2 regions of the Thermosyntropha tengcongensis genome follow, and region 1 is predicted to be linked to the other one. Evidence: riboswitches for the same ligand, from Rfam matches in the RefSeq annotation. Region 1 holds a riboswitch; the other holds the start of a gene.
The links. A riboswitch is a leader RNA that binds a small molecule or an ion and turns the genes downstream of it on or off. The one in region 1 is predicted to bind glycine.
Positions count from the first base shown of each region.

Region 2: linked by a shared signal. The riboswitch ahead of ACZ42E_RS02135 (bifunctional 5,10-methylenetetrahydrofolate dehydrogenase/5,10-methenyltetrahydrofolate cyclohydrolase) and the one ahead of ACZ42E_RS07035 (GrdX family protein) in region 1 are both predicted to bind glycine.

Region 1 is NZ_AP042437.1:1,474,335-1,481,958, reverse strand. Features, by position in the region: gene ACZ42E_RS07055 (adenine deaminase) at 1-1,076, shown strand, start outside; gene ACZ42E_RS07050 (cyclase family protein) at 1,124-1,867, shown strand; gene ftcD (glutamate formimidoyltransferase) at 2,026-2,928, shown strand; gene ACZ42E_RS07040 (cyclodeaminase/cyclohydrolase family protein) at 2,941-3,570, shown strand; glycine riboswitch at 3,623-3,732, shown strand; glycine riboswitch at 3,736-3,811, shown strand; gene ACZ42E_RS07035 (GrdX family protein) at 3,872-4,258, shown strand; gene trxB (thioredoxin-disulfide reductase) at 4,272-5,489, shown strand; gene trxA (thioredoxin TrxA) at 5,508-5,840, shown strand; gene ACZ42E_RS07020 (glycine/sarcosine/betaine reductase component B subunit) at 5,856-7,139, shown strand; gene grdA (glycine/sarcosine/betaine reductase complex selenoprotein A) at 7,185-7,624, shown strand, end outside.
Region 2 is NZ_AP042437.1:449,117-456,740, reverse strand. Features, by position in the region: gene gcvPB (aminomethyl-transferring glycine dehydrogenase subunit GcvPB) at 1-670, opposite strand, end outside; gene gcvPA (aminomethyl-transferring glycine dehydrogenase subunit GcvPA) at 670-1,983, opposite strand; gene gcvH (glycine cleavage system protein GcvH) at 2,005-2,391, opposite strand; gene gcvT (glycine cleavage system aminomethyltransferase GcvT) at 2,409-3,521, opposite strand; gene ACZ42E_RS02135 (bifunctional 5,10-methylenetetrahydrofolate dehydrogenase/5,10-methenyltetrahydrofolate cyclohydrolase) at 3,539-4,429, opposite strand; glycine riboswitch at 4,619-4,723, opposite strand; gene ACZ42E_RS02130 (metallophosphoesterase) at 4,875-5,363, opposite strand; gene ACZ42E_RS02125 (XTP/dITP diphosphatase) at 5,375-5,983, opposite strand; gene rph (ribonuclease PH) at 5,916-6,707, opposite strand; gene ACZ42E_RS02115 (Fe-S-containing hydro-lyase) at 6,745-7,272, opposite strand; gene ACZ42E_RS02110 (fumarate hydratase) at 7,284-7,624, opposite strand, start outside.

The DNA.
Region 1 (7,624 bases):
CCAAAGAAGAAATGATGGAAAAACTGCGCTATGGTGTATATGTGCTGATGAGAGAAGGTTCAACCCAGAGGAACATGCCGGAATGCATAAGGGCCATAACCGAGGAAGGCATGGACTCCCGCCGTGCGATACTGGCAACCGACGACATGCTGGCCGAAGACATAGCCAAATACGGGCACATGAACGACATCATAAGAAGGACCATCAAACAGGGAGTAGACCCGGTAGAAGCCATCCAGATGGCCACCATCAACCCGGCAACCTGGCACGGCCTTGATGAACTGGGAGTACTGGCACCCGGCAAGCTTGCAGATATAGCCGTAATCGAAGGCAAACTGGAAGACATGAACGTATCCGAAGTATTCCTGAAAGGGCAGCTGGTAGCCAAAGACGGAAAACTGTTAATAGATCTTCCCAGGTACACCTATCCTGACTATGTAAAACACTCCGTAAAGAGAGCGCCGGTAAAACCGGAAGAACTCAAAGTAAAATGCGACAAAGAAGGCAAAGTAACCGTAAGGTGCATAGGGCTGATAGTAGACCAGAACCTGACTGATGCAGTAGAGGCAGAAATGGTAGCCGAAGGAGGCTATGTAAAACCGGACCTTCAGAATGACCTTCTGCCGATAGCGGTAGTAGGGAGACATGGACAGCCTGATATAGGAGCCACCTTTGTCAAAGGATTTGGCTTAACCTCCGGGGCTATAGCCGAGACCGTATCCCACGACACCCACAACATAATAGTAATGGGAACCAACTATGAAGATATGGCACTGGCTGTAAACCGGATAATAGAATTGCAGGGAGGATTAGTATTAGCCAAGGACGGAAAAGTGATCGGGGAGCTGCCGTTAAGGATAGGGGGCTTAATGACTGATGAGCATACTGCAGAAGAGCTCACAGAGATCATGAGCAACCTGACCCGGATGGCAGCAGAAGAACTTGGCTGCAAGGTACATGCACCGTTTATGCACCTGGCATTCCTCTCCCTGTCTACCAGCCCGAAATGGAAGATAACCGACAAGGGAGTAATTGATGCCAACAACTACTGTGTAATCCCGACTATCAAAGAGTAATTTCTAAAGTCGAGTTTAAGCGACAAAGGAAGGAGTGTTTTTAAAAAATGCGGAAGATTGAAATCGACCCCCGGAATTTTAACCAGCAATACGAGATTATTGATTTATCGCAGCCTATTTACCAGGGAATGCCGCTCTTCCCCATCCATCAGAAGACCTTTATCATGGTGAACCAGACCCACGAAGAGAACCAGAAGGCGACCGGTTCTCCGACCCTTGGATTCTCAGCCCGTAATCTGCTCCTCAGCGAGCATGCGGGGACTCATGTTGATGCGGTTTGGGAATACGAACCTAATGGGCCAACGATTGACCAGATGGGATTCGAATTCTTCATCGGTGATGCCATCTGCGTAGACCTGAGGCATGTACAATACCCCAAATATATTGAACCGGAGGATATTCAAGAAGCTCTGGACAAGGCTGGACTCGAGATCCGCAAGGGCGACATTTTTATAATGTGGACGGGCCATTACGATCGCCACTACCCGACCAAGGAATATGCTGAAGGGCCGTACACTGGTGTGTCCGAAAGGGCAGCTGTATGGCTGGCGGAGCAGGGTGTCGTCAATATTGGTATCGATGCTCCGGCCATCGACCTGACTCCGGACGATCTCAACTTCTCGGGTCACTGGGTATGCGGCCGGTACGGTATAACCAACAGCGAGCACTACTGCAATCTGGACAAGGTAGCAGGCAAGCGGTTTATATACATCGGTCTGCCGCTCAAAATCAAGGATGGGTCCGGTTCTCCCATCCGGGCTATTGCTCTTCTGCCCAAAAATCAGAAATAAGCTGTCTTTGGACCATGGGTTAGAAAAAGTAGCTTGTCAGCAACAATTAGAAGCTGCAGTTTTTATGGAAAAAGAGGATGAAGAATAAGTAAAAAACAGGGATTAAGGCTTAAGTCCTTAATCCCTGATAGAAATAAAATGCAAGGAGGAGACCTTAATTGAAGAAGTATATTCATGCCGTACCTAATTTCAGCGAAGGAAGGCGCATGGAAGTAGTAGAAGCGATTGTGGCACCCTTAAAAGGGGTACCGGGAGTAAAGCTTATTGACTACTATCCGGATTATGACTTTAACCGCACCGTAGTAGAAGTGATAGGAGAGCCGGAACCTTTAAAAGAAGCTCTTTTGCAGATGGCCGGCAAAGCCTATGAACTTATCAATATGGAGGAACAGCAGGGAAGCCATCCGCGCATAGGGGCCCAGGATACTATTCCCATCTTCCCCCTGGCCAACATAACCCTGGAAGAGTGCGTACAGCTGGCAGAAGAGATTGGACAGGAAATATACAACCGCTATAAAGTGCCGGTATATTTCAGCGGCGAAAACGCCCGCAATGAACAGAGAAAAGACCTGGCTTTCATAAGAAAAGGGCAGTATGAAGGATTAAAAGAGGTAGCCCATACCCCGGAAAGGGCGCCGGACATTGGGCCTGCCGCTCTGCATCCGACAGCGGGGGCAACTATTGTCAGTGCAGCCATGAGAGGGCTTACCGCAGTAAACATAATCCTGAACACCGACAATTTAGAAATAGCCAAGACCATAGCCAAGATGATGAGAGGTCCGTCTGGCGGATTCTCCACCGTACGCGCGGTAGGATTCCGTCTGGAAGACAGGAATCAGGTGGCAGTATCCATGAACATGTTCGATACCGATGCTACACCGATATACAGAGCCCTGGAAGTAGTAAAATTCGAAGCAGCCAGATATGGCCTGGAAGTAGTAGGAACCCAGATAGTAGGGACTGTACACCTGGATGCCCTGCTTAACTGTGTGGAATACTACCTGCGGCTGGTAGACTGGGACCGCAAGCAGATTATTGAAAATCACCTGATTGGGCTGTAAGGGGGAAGAGGAATGTTAGTAGAAATGAAAGTAAAAGAATTTATAGCTGAACTGGCTTCAGACTCTCCAGCTCCTGGTGGTGGAAGTGTATCGGCAGTATCAGGAGCCTTAGCAGCAGGACTTGTTGCCATGGTATGTCGCTTGACTATTGGCAAAAAAGGATATGAAGAAGTACAGAGCGAAATGGAGCAGGCTCTTGCTAAAGCTGAGGCTTTACATCAAAAATTGACCCAGCTGGTTGATGATGATACTAATGCCTTTAATGAAGTAATGGCAGCTTTCAAAATGCCAAAAGAAACTGAAGAAGAAAAAGAAGCGAGAAAAGCTGCTATTCAGGAAGCTTATAAAAAAGCAGCGGATGTACCTTATACCATTGCTAAAACCTGTCTGGAAGTTTTGACTTTGGCTGAAGGTATTGTAAATAAAGTCAATACTAATGCTATAAGCGATATCGGGGTTGCTTCCCTGGCAGCTCATACCGGACTGGAAGGAGCAGTAATGAATGTAAAGATAAATCTGCCTTCCATCAAGGATGAAGCATATGTAAATAATAGAAAGAAAGAAATTGAGGAGTTTTTAAAGCAAGGCGGCGCGAGCAAGGACAAAATTTATCAAGCAGTATGCAAGATGTTAGAAGCGTAAATTAATGAGAACGGCTTTTATTGAGATCGGGTTTAAAAATTAATAATTTCGGATGACAGAAGCGAGAGAATTAAGGTGAAATCCTTATACCGAAGGAGCAAGCCAGATATACTGCATCCGGTATCTGGTGAAACTCTCAGGTCGGCGTATCGCTTCTGGACGAAACTCTGGAGAGTCGTAAGACACCGAAGGAGCAAGCCTTATTCTTAATAGGGCGAATCTCTCAGGTTAGGGAACAGAGGACAAGGATCACCTATAAAGTCTTCTGTTCCTTTTTTAAGTCATTTTTGGAGGAATTTTTATGTATCGGGACGAGGTTTTAATAATAACTAACAACCCGATGGTTAAAAATATAGATAAGTATGAAATATGCTGGGTGGAAGGAACCTCACAGGCTGTTTATTATACGGCTTTAAATTTTGTTGGTACGGGACACAAGCTGCTTTCCCATCCTTTGGCGGGCAGTATTAAGCCTAACCAGAATCCGTATCGTTCGATTGTAGTGAGCAAAAAACAGGGATTGCCGGATGAAAATGATTTAAAGATTATAAATCATGCGCTGGAAAAAGTTGAGGTTATGGCTGCCGAGGCTACTCGTCCTGATTTAAAAGTAAACTATGCTGAAGATTTTCAGCTGGTTGATAAAGAACTGCTTTTAAATGCATTGGATTCATTACTTGAAAGGTAGGTGACCTAAAAATATGGAGAATGTATATGATCTTCTGGTATTAGGTGGAGGGCCGGCAGGACTTTCTGCTGCCATGTATGGAGCAAGAGGAAGATTAAAAACCGCCATAATTGAAAAAGGACGTCCTGGTGGACAGGCTGCCACCACTTCCGAACTTGAGAACTATCCTGGATTTGGACGGGGAACAACCGGACCCGGACTTACGGAAGCCATGCTCAACCATGCTTTAGATTTCGGAGCTGAACTTATAAAAGACACTATTGTTTCCCTGGACCTCAAATCCAATCCTAAAAAGGTAGTAGGGAGAAAAGGGGAATATTACGGAAAAGCAGTTGTTTACGCTTTAGGCGCAGTGCCCAGAATGCTGAATGTGCCTGGCGAAGGGAAACTTCGGGGTAAAGGCGTAAGCTACTGCGCAACCTGTGATGCTGACCTTTTCGAAGAACTGGATGTAGTAGTGGTAGGCAGCGGGGATGCTGCAGTGGAAGAAGCTGAGTACCTTACCAAATTTGCTGAGAATGTAACGGTTATAGTAATTCATGAAGAAGGCAAAGTAGATGCCAACAAAGTATCAGCCGAGAGAGCCTTTAAGAACCCCAAGATTAAATGGATATGGAACTCAACCGTAAAATCCATAAATGGGGATGAACTGGTAGAAAGCGTAACTTTAAAGAACATCAAGACCGGAGAAGAAACCGAATATCCGACGAACGGGGTATTCATCTTCATAGGTACCCAGCCCATGAGTGAGCTGGTAAAAGACCAGTTAGAGCTCAATGCCCAGGGATATATCATAACCGATGAAAAGATGGCAACCAACATAGAAGGAGTATTTGCAGCAGGAGATGTAAGAGCCAAATATTTAAGGCAGGTAGTAACAGCTGCAGCAGATGGAGCAATAGCAGCGGTAGCGGCCGAGAAGTATGTGCATGAAACCGATTTGTGGGAAAAAGAAGTGTTAAAGGCCGAAAAGCCTGTACTGGTAGCTTACTACAACCCGACCGATATGGAAGGAACCGAAAAGATAGGGATAGTGGACCAGTTTGTAAGAGAGAACAACGACAAGCTGTCGCTGGTAAAAGTGGACGCTACCCGTAATGAGCTGGTAGAAAGGCGTTATGGCATAGACAAGAACAGGCTGCCTTTGGTGCATCTCTTTGTAAATGGGGAGATCAAGGCAGAGACTTATGATTTAAGCGTAGAAGGCTTAAAAGCGATAACCAATCTATAAAAAAGGAGGAGTGAAGAGATGAGTGCCAAGCTTCTGGAAGTAGATAAGGACAACTTTGAACAGGAAGTGTTAAATGCTGAAGGGGTAGTAATGGTAGACTGGTGGGGCCCCAAATGTGAGAAGTGCCTTGAGCTCATGCCGTATGTAGAAGAACTGGCTGAGAAATACCAGGGCAGGATGAAATTCTGTTCCTGCAACACCCAGGGGAACAGGAGGCTGGCGATAAGCCAGAAGGTATTGGGACTGCCGGCTATGCTCTTCTATAAGAATGGAGAAAAGATAGATGAGCTTTCCGGTCAGGATATTACCCCGGAAGATATAGAAGAAAAGATTAAAAAGTATGTTGAATAGTCTGGAGGGATAAGGATGCGATTAGAACTTGGCAATATTCATGTCAAGGATGTTAAATTCGGGGATAAGACCGAATTTAAAGATGGTGTAGTTTATATTAACAAGGATGAACTTTTAAAAGAAATACAGGATGAACGCTTTTCAAAAATTGATGTAGAAATTGTACGCCCTGGTGACTCAGTAAGAATTTGTCCGGTAAAAGATGTTCTGGAACCGAGGGTTAAGGTTTCCGGTAATGGCCAGGTTTTCCCCGGTTTCTTTGGCAATGCTGAAATTGTAGGGTCAGGAAGAACCCATGTTTTAAAAGGTATGACTGTTTTAACGGTAGGTAAGATCGTCGGCTTCCAGGAAGGAATTATCGATATGACCGGACCGGGAGCAGATTATACACCTTTTTCCAAAACTATAAATGTAGTAATACTGGTTGATAAGGTGGAAGGTTTACAGCAGCATGAACATGAAGCAGCTGTAAGAATGGCTGGACTTAAAGCTACCCGCTATATAGCTGAAGTAGCCAGAAATGTAGAACCTGATGAAATTAAAGTATATGAAACCAAGCCTTTATTTGAACAGCTTAAAGAATATCCTGACCTTCCCAAGGTTGCTTATGTTTACATGCTGCAGAGCCAGGGACTTATGCATGACACCTATCTTTATGGTGTAGATGCCAAACAGATTTTGCCAACTTTCATTTATCCGACGGAAGTAATGGATGGGGCTATTATAAGCGGTAACTGCGTATCTTCATGTGACAAAAATACTACTTTCCATCACATGAATAACCCCATTATATATGATCTCTATGAAAGACATGGCAAGGATTACAACTTTATAGGCGTTATCTGCACCAATGAAAATGTTACCCTGCTTGATAAAGAACGTAGCTCGAACTTTACTGCCAAACTGGTAGAATATCTGGGTGTTGACGGGGTAATTATCAGTGAAGAAGGCTTTGGTAATCCTGATGCTGACCTTATAATGAATTGCCGCAAGATTGCTGCTTTAGGTGTTAAAACTGTTTGTGTAACTGATGAATATGCAGGAAGAGATGGAGCTTCCCAGTCACTGGCAGATTCCCATCCTTCTGCTGACGCGGTAGTAAGTGGCGGAAATGCTAATGAAGTAATTACTCTGCCCAAATTAGACCGTGTAATAGGCTACATCGATGCCGTTAACGTAATTGCTGGTGGCTTTGATGGTTCATTGGCAGAAGACGGTTCTATAACTGTTGAGATACAGGCTATTACTGGTGCTACTAACGAATTAGGTTACAACAAAATGGGAGCTTTGGGCTTCTAATTTTTAAAAATAATATAGAGAGTTAGAGGAAGGAGAGTGTTTTTAATGGATAAGAGCTTTTTTGAAAATAAAAAAATCTGTATATTAGGTGACCGTGACGGTATTCCTGGTCCGGCTATCGCTGCCTGCATGGAAACTATAGGAGGAGAAATAATCTTCACCAGCACTGAGTGCTTCGTCTGAACTGCAGCCGGGGCCATGGACATGGCCAATCAAGCTCGTATTAAAGAAGCTGCTGAAAAATACGGCAATGAAAATGTAATCGTGGTAATTGGTGCTGCTGAAGCAGAATCTGCTGGATTAACAGCTGAAACTGTAATGGTTGGCGACCCGACTATGGCAGGTCCTTTGACCGGAGTAGAGCTTAAACTGAAAGTATTCCACATTTTCGAGCTTAAGGACCTTATTGATCCTCAGGTTTATGAAGAACAGCTCGGCATGATGGAAATGGTCTTAGATGTAGATGCTCTTTGTGCCGAAATGGA
Region 2 (7,624 bases), 1.0 Mb from region 1:
TCACAATTTCCTCTTCAAACAATCCCAGAGTATTGGGATTGGTCAGCATAAGCCCGGCCACTTCGTCATTCATCTTGGCTTTCAGGTCCTCAATATCGACCAGGCCTCTGGCATTGGATTTTACTTCTACTACATCAAAACCTACTACATTAGCAGTAGCCGGGTTAGTGCCATGTGCGGAGTCAGGCACCAGAATTTTGGTTCTCTTTTCATCTCCCCGTTTTTTATGATAAGCCTTTATTATCATTACCCCGGTCATTTCACCATGAGCACCGGCAGCTGGCTGCAGGGTAAACCTGTCCATCCCGGCAATTTCACAGCACATCTTTTCCATTTCATACATGAGCTCCAGAGCTCCCTGCACCGTTTCTTCCGGCTGATAAGGATGAATATTAGCAAATCCCGGAAGACGCGCTGCCCATTCATCAACTTTCGGATTATACTTCATGGTGCACGAGCCTAAAGGATAAAAACCGCTGTCAACACCATAAGCCTTTTTAGAAAGATCAGTAAAATGCCTTACTACTTCAACTTCACTCACTTCCGGAAGGTTTAGGCCGGTACTGCGCATAAAATCCTGAGGAATTTCTAAGGTTTCCGGAACTTCACAGGAGGGAAGGCTGAATGAATTACTGCCCGGTACATGCTTTTCAAATATAAGTTTACTCATCATTTTTCCCCTCCTAACACGGCAATCAGCTTATCAATTTCCGCTTTGGTCCGTTTTTCCGTAAAAGCCACAAGCATGGCATCCTTCAGCTCATATCCGCCTATAATACCATTGGCAAGCAGCCTGCGGTTCATTTCCCCCGGATTATCCATTTTTACAGCAAACTCCCGGAAAAATGGACCTTCATATTTAAGCTGAAAACCTTTTTTAAGAAACTCATTTTTTGCATACACTGCCATCTGGTGAGACCTTAAGGCAATGTTTTTCAATCCTTCCGGCCCTATAAGGCTTAGATAAATAGTGGCCGCCAGGGCACATAAAGCCTGGTTAGAACAGATATTGGAACTTGCCTTTTCTCTCCTTATATGCTGTTCCCTGGCCTGTAAAGTGAGGACAAAAGCCCTCTTGCCTTCGCTGTCTACTGACTGGCCTACAATCCTTCCCGGAATTTTGCGAAGGAGCTTCTCACTGGCTGCAAAAAATCCCAGATAAGGTCCGCCAAAACTTAAGCTGTTTCCTAAAACCTGCCCATCCCCTACTGCTATATCAGCTCCATATTCGGCAGGAGATTTAAGAATGGCCAGGGAAATAGGATCAACGCTCATTATCAAAAGCCCTTTGTTTTGATGTACTTTCTCAGCCAGTTCTTCAATTCCCGCTTCCAATAATCCGTAAAAATTAGGCTGCTGAACAATTACCCCGGCTGTCTCTTTATCTATCTTTTCTTTCATCGCCTCTACATCCATAAAACCGTTTCTTCCAGGCACCACTTCAAGATAGAACTTTCCTGACAGCTCATAGGTTTTTAGTATAGACAGGTTTTCCGGATGAATAGTATCCGGCACCACTATCTTTTTAGCCTTGCTAGAAGCGGCTACCTGACAGGCTTCCGCCAGGGCAGTGCCCCCATCATACATGGAGGCATTGGAAACCTCAAGTCCGGTGAGATTGCATATCATAGTCTGATATTCAAAAATGGACTGGAGTATTCCCTGGCTTATCTCTGGCTGATAAGGAGTATAGGCAGTATAAAATTCAGATCTCAGGAGAATCTGGTCCACCACCGCTGGAACAAAGTGGTCGTATGCTCCTGCCCCCAGGAAACAAGGGTATTCATCTACAGTTATATTTCGCCTGGCCTTATTGATAAGTTCGCGCCTTACTTCTATCTCGCTTAAACCAGGAGGTAAATCAAGCTCCCTTTTAAGCTTTACCTCTTCTGGAATATCAGCAAATAAATCTTCAAAAGAGCTGAACCCAATGCTTTTTAACATCTCCTCGGCTACCTGCGGAGGATTAGGAGTATATCTCATCAATATCTCCTCCCTAAAAGATTACTCTTCCTGCTCAGCGCAAAAAGCTTCATAAGCTTCCGCATTCATGAGTTTATCCAAACCAGATTTGTCTTTTATTTCGATAAGTGCAATCCAGTTAGCATAACAATCCTCATTCAGCAGTTCAGGAGACCCTTCCAGCTCTTCATTTACTTCTACTATAATGCAGGATACCGGTGTATAAACAGAAGAAACTGCTTTTACCGATTCTACCACGGCAATCCCTTCATCAGCGTCAAATTCAGCATCTACTTCCGGTAATTCAACAAAAACTATATCTCCCAAATGTTCCTGTGCATAATCCGTTATGCCTATATAAGCTTTATCTCCTTCTACTTTCAGCCATTCGTGATTTTCAGTATAAAGCAAATCTTTTTCAGTACGCATAATATATCCCTCCGTTTTTATTTATTTTTTTTGTTTCTGGTTTGTTTTTGATAAAAAGAATTTTTCATTACCCGTGCCTTTACCGGCTTATTGCGAATCATAATATCAATCTCGGTACCTTCAGAACTGTAATCTTTCTTTATCAGCGCCAGGCCTATGCTCCTGTCAAAAGTGGGAGAATGGGCACCACTGGTTACCCAGCCTATTTTTTCCCCATCTTTATATACTTCATAACCATGGCGCGGTATCCCCTTGCCTATCATTTCAAACTCAACCAGGATGCGTTTTAAGCCTTCTTCTTTCTGCCTTAAAAGAGCATTTTTGCCAATAAAATCATCTTCCGATTTAAGCTTTACAAAATATCCCAAACCTGCTTCCAGCGGGGTAATATCCTTATCTATTTCCTGCCCATATAAAGGAAGTTTGGCTTCAAACCTTAAAGTGTCGCGAGCTCCCAACCCTACTGGTACTACATCCTCACCTCCCGCTTTAAGTATCTCTTCCCAAACATGTACAGCATCTTCAGGCCTTATATAAATTTCAAAACCATCTTCCCCGGTATAACCAGTACGGGAAACTATACAGCTGACCCCAGCCACTTTTACATCCGGATTAAACCAGAAGAAATCAATGGTTTCCAGATCAGTATCCGTCAGTTTCTGCAAAATCTCCTGTGCTTTTGGCCCCTGCAGGGCAAGCTGTGCATACTGGTCAGAAACATTCTTCACTTCTACTCCAGAAAAAGCATGTTCCTTTATCCATGCAAAATCTTTTTCTACATTCGCCGCGTTTACCACCAGGAAGAAATGATGGGGATTATACTTATAGACCAACAAATCGTCTACTATTCCCCCATCTTCATAACACATCAGGGAATACATAACCTGATAGTTACTAAGCTTTTTGGCATCATTGGTAACCAGATACTGCACAAAATCTTCGGCTTTTTCCCCGGTAACTTCGATTTCTCCCATGTGGGAAACATCAAAAAGCCCGGCTTTAGTTCTTACCATGTGGTGTTCTTTGATAATTCCTTCAAACTGTACAGATAATTCCCAGCCTCCAAAATCAATAAGCTTTCCCCCATATTTCTCATGCATGGGAAAAAGGGGCGTCCTTTTAAGACTCATAACCTTTTACCTCCTTTTTAGCCATGTTGTGCTGCCAGCTGTCTTTTGAGTGCCGTTACCGTATTTTTCATTAAATAGGCAACGGTAACTGCTCCTACCCCCCCGGGTACCGGTGTTATATAACTGGCTTTCTTTAAAGCCCCCTCAAAATCAACATCACCAACAATATCCTTGCCTACTCGATTAATTCCAGCATCGATGACTATAGCCCCTTCACGGATCCATTCGCCAGGAATAAGGTTCGGTACGCCAGCTGCCACTACCAGGATTTCCGCATTGCGTACATGGTGCTCCAGCATCCCCCGCCTGGAAGTTTGATAGTGGCATATAGAAACTGTCGCTTCTTCCTTAAGCAGCATAGTGGCTACCGGCCTTCCAACGATAGAGCTGCTTCCTACTACGGTAACCTCTTTTCCTTTAAGATCAACCCCGGTCGACCTTATCAAAGCCATTATAGACTCGGCTGTACATGGATAAAGCGCTTCTGCTCCCAAAAAGAGTTTACCCATATTATAGGGAGTTACCCCTTCTACATCTTTAAGGCTGTTTATGCTCCACTGTACCTTGCGTGCATCAATATGTTCCGGAAGCGGCATATGCACCATAAGCCCATTTATAACAGGGTCGCGGTTTATGCGGTCAATCATCTTAAGAAGCCTTTCTTCGGAAGTATTGCGGGAAAGCTCAATAGTTTCATAATTTATACCAATCTGAGCTGCCAGCTTGCGCTGCGATTCCTTGTAAACAGCAGTCGCCGGATCATTCCCAACTTCAATCGTCATAAGGAAAGGTGCTACATGCTGTTTCTTGAGTTCCTCTATTTCAGCAGCAACTTCAGACAAAATCTGATCTCTTATCACTTTGCCGTAAAGCAGATTAGCTTTCTTAACATCATAAAGAGCATTCACTTTCCTTCTGCCTCCTCTTTGCTTTATTTTAGCTTTCCCTTTTAAACAGGTGGTATACAATGATGTCTATATCGGAAGTAAAAAAACGGTGAGCCTATAATATTATGTAAAATGTGTATACATAAAAAATTTCGACAGGGAAGAAAATGTGGCATTTTCTTCCCTGTCGAAATTGCTTCTTCAGGGCTTCGTCTGGATATGATCCTTTTGCCTGAAAGTTCCACCTTTGATTATGCCGATCAAAGGCTTGCCTCTTCGGCGATTTTTTAAAAAATCCTCTCTCATATCCTTCATCCGAAAGTATTCAGTTTTATTGAAAATAAAAATCCAATTCATAGAATTAACTCTTTATTTACATCTTTTGGACAATTATATAAAATTCTTCTTCCTCTTGACAAGACTTTTTTAAGTTAAAATTTTCACAACTTTATTTATATTCAAAATATTATTTTTCGATTAATTTGATATCAAAATAATCTTTTCCCGTGTCGATAAGCATATATGTACCTTTTAATCTTTGTCTGGGCTTTGCTGGGCTGCCTGGGTTTAAAAAAAGTATATCACCAATCCTCTCACAAAAAGGCACATGGGTATGTCCAAATATTACTACATCAGCCTCAACTTCCAGTGCCCTGTAATAAAGAGCATTTAAACCTTCCTTTACCCGGTACTGATGCCCGTGCAGAAGATAAACTTTTTTACCCCCTATATCAATATATTCTTCCAGAGAAGCCCCGGTCTTTCCGTTTATAAGGTCACAGTTCCCCAGAACACCGGTAAATCCAATCCTGGCCTCCCTGGCTAACCTTATTGCATCATCATAATAATCACCGGTAAATAAAAAATATTCAACTTCCTGCCTTTTAAGCATGGCAGCCAGATGATCTATGTTGTTGTGGGTATCCCCTAAAACAGCAATTCTTTTGTAATCCAAAGCCTTCCACATCATACATCCCTGCTTACAAGTTCCTTGATAACAGCCACCGCTTTCGCCAAGGCTTTTCCTCGATGGCTTATTCGGCTTTTTTCCCCGGCATCAAGTTCAGCAAAGGTAGCATTATAACCTTCCGGAATAAAAAGTGGATCATAGCCAAAACCTTTGTCTCCACGCGGAGCAAAAGCTATTTTCCCTTCACATTCGCCTCTTACTGTAAAAGTTTCTCCTTCTGGTGTACAAATAGCTATAACACATACAAATCTGGCAGTTCTTCTATCCTCTGGAATATCTGCAAGCATTTTCAAAAGCTTCAGGTTATTCTGCTCATCAGTTGCTTTTTCTCCTGCAAAACGAGCGGAATAAACCCCCGGCCTGCCATCCAGAGCATCTACCATCAAACCGGAATCATCAGCCAAACATATATATCCAGTAATTTTAGCCGTTATGGAAGCCTTTTTAACCGCATTTTCTTCAAAAGTAGCGCCATCTTCTTCAATCTCCGGCACTTCTACATCTATTTCTTCCAGCGTAATAACCTGTACCTTAAGGTCAGACAGTATCTCCGCAAGTTCCTTCTTCTTCTTCTGATTCCTGGTCATAAGGAGTATCTTTCTCATATTTTATCTCTCCTACAATTTCTTTTTGCATTTCAATAAGCCTTTCTATGCCTGCTGCTGCCAAAGCAAGCATATCATCAAGCTCTTCCCGGCTAAAAGGCCTTCCTTCTCCTGTTCCCTGCACCTCAACAAATTCTCCCTTTCCGGTCATCACCACATTCATATCTACTTCAGCTGCTGAATCTTCTGCATATTCCAGGTCCAGAATGGGTACCCCCTCATAAATACCTACACTGATAGCTGCCACATAATCTTTAATCGGTATCGTCTCAATAACCCCTTCATTTTTGAGCTTCTGCAGGGCTAAAAACAAAGCGACAAAACTGCCAGTTATGGAAGCAGTTCTGGTCCCTCCATCTGCCTGGATAACATCACAGTCAATCCAGACGGTTCGTTCTCCCAAAGCATTAAGATCTACTATCCCCCTTAATGCTCTGCCGATAAGCCTTTGGATTTCTGAAGTGCGCCCGCTTATCCTTCCTTTGCTTACTTCCCGCGGCGTCCTGGTAACTGTTGATGCAGGCAGCAGGGAATATTCAGCAGTAACCCACCCGCTTCCCGTACCTTTCAGAAAAGGAGGAACTTTATCTTCGATAAAAGCCGAACACAATACCCTGGTATCTCCCACCTCAATAAGCACTGAGCCATCAGGATGTTTTACAAAACCCGGGATAATCCTTACCGGTCTCATTTCATCAGCTGCACGGTTGCTAGGCCTTTGCATAAAATACCTCCATAACGTTTATTTTTTCCATAAGTTTCTATTCCCTATTATAAATATTATTTCCTTTTGCATCTATAGCCACAATACACGGGAAATTTTCCACCTTTAATTTCAGCAGTGCCTCCGGACCCAAATCCTTATAGGCTATCACTTCCACCTCTTTTATTTTGTGTGCCAAATAAACTCCAGCTCCTCCCACTGCTGCCAGATAGACAGAGCCATATTTTTTCATGGCTTCGATTACCTCAGCTGAACGTTCTCCCTTGCCGATCATCACCTTTAGCCCACAGCTTAAAAGAAGGGGCGTATAACTGTCCATCCTGCCACTGGTAGTCGGTCCGGCAGAACCAATAATTTTTCCCGGGGGAGCAGGACAGGGCCCTACATAATATATTATCTGCCCTTTAATATCAAACGGCAGGGATTCTCCTTTTTGCAGACTTTCTGTCATCCGTTTATGAGCAGCATCCCTGGCTGCATAAACTGTCCCTTCTACCAGCACCTCTTCTCCCATTTTAAGGTTCAATATATCTTCATCACTAACCGGTGCTTTGATTATCTTCATAACTGCCCTCCCTAAATTACCACCTTTGCTCTTCTGGTAGCATGACATCCCAGGTTTACTGCTACCGGAAGGCTTGCTATATGGGTAGGATAAGTTTCTATATTTACCGCCAGTGCCGTAGTTTTCCCTCCCAACCCCTGGGGGCCAATATTTAAGGCATTAATTGCAAAAAGCAGTTCCTCTTCCAGTTTTTTTACATCCTCCCTTTCACTGCGCACATCAATTGGCCTCATAAGCGCTTTTTTGGCAAGATAAGCAGCCTTTTCCATATTGCCTCCTATCCCTACCCCCACAATAACAGGAGGGCACGGATTAGCCCCTGCTTCCTCTACCGCTTTAACGACAAACTCCT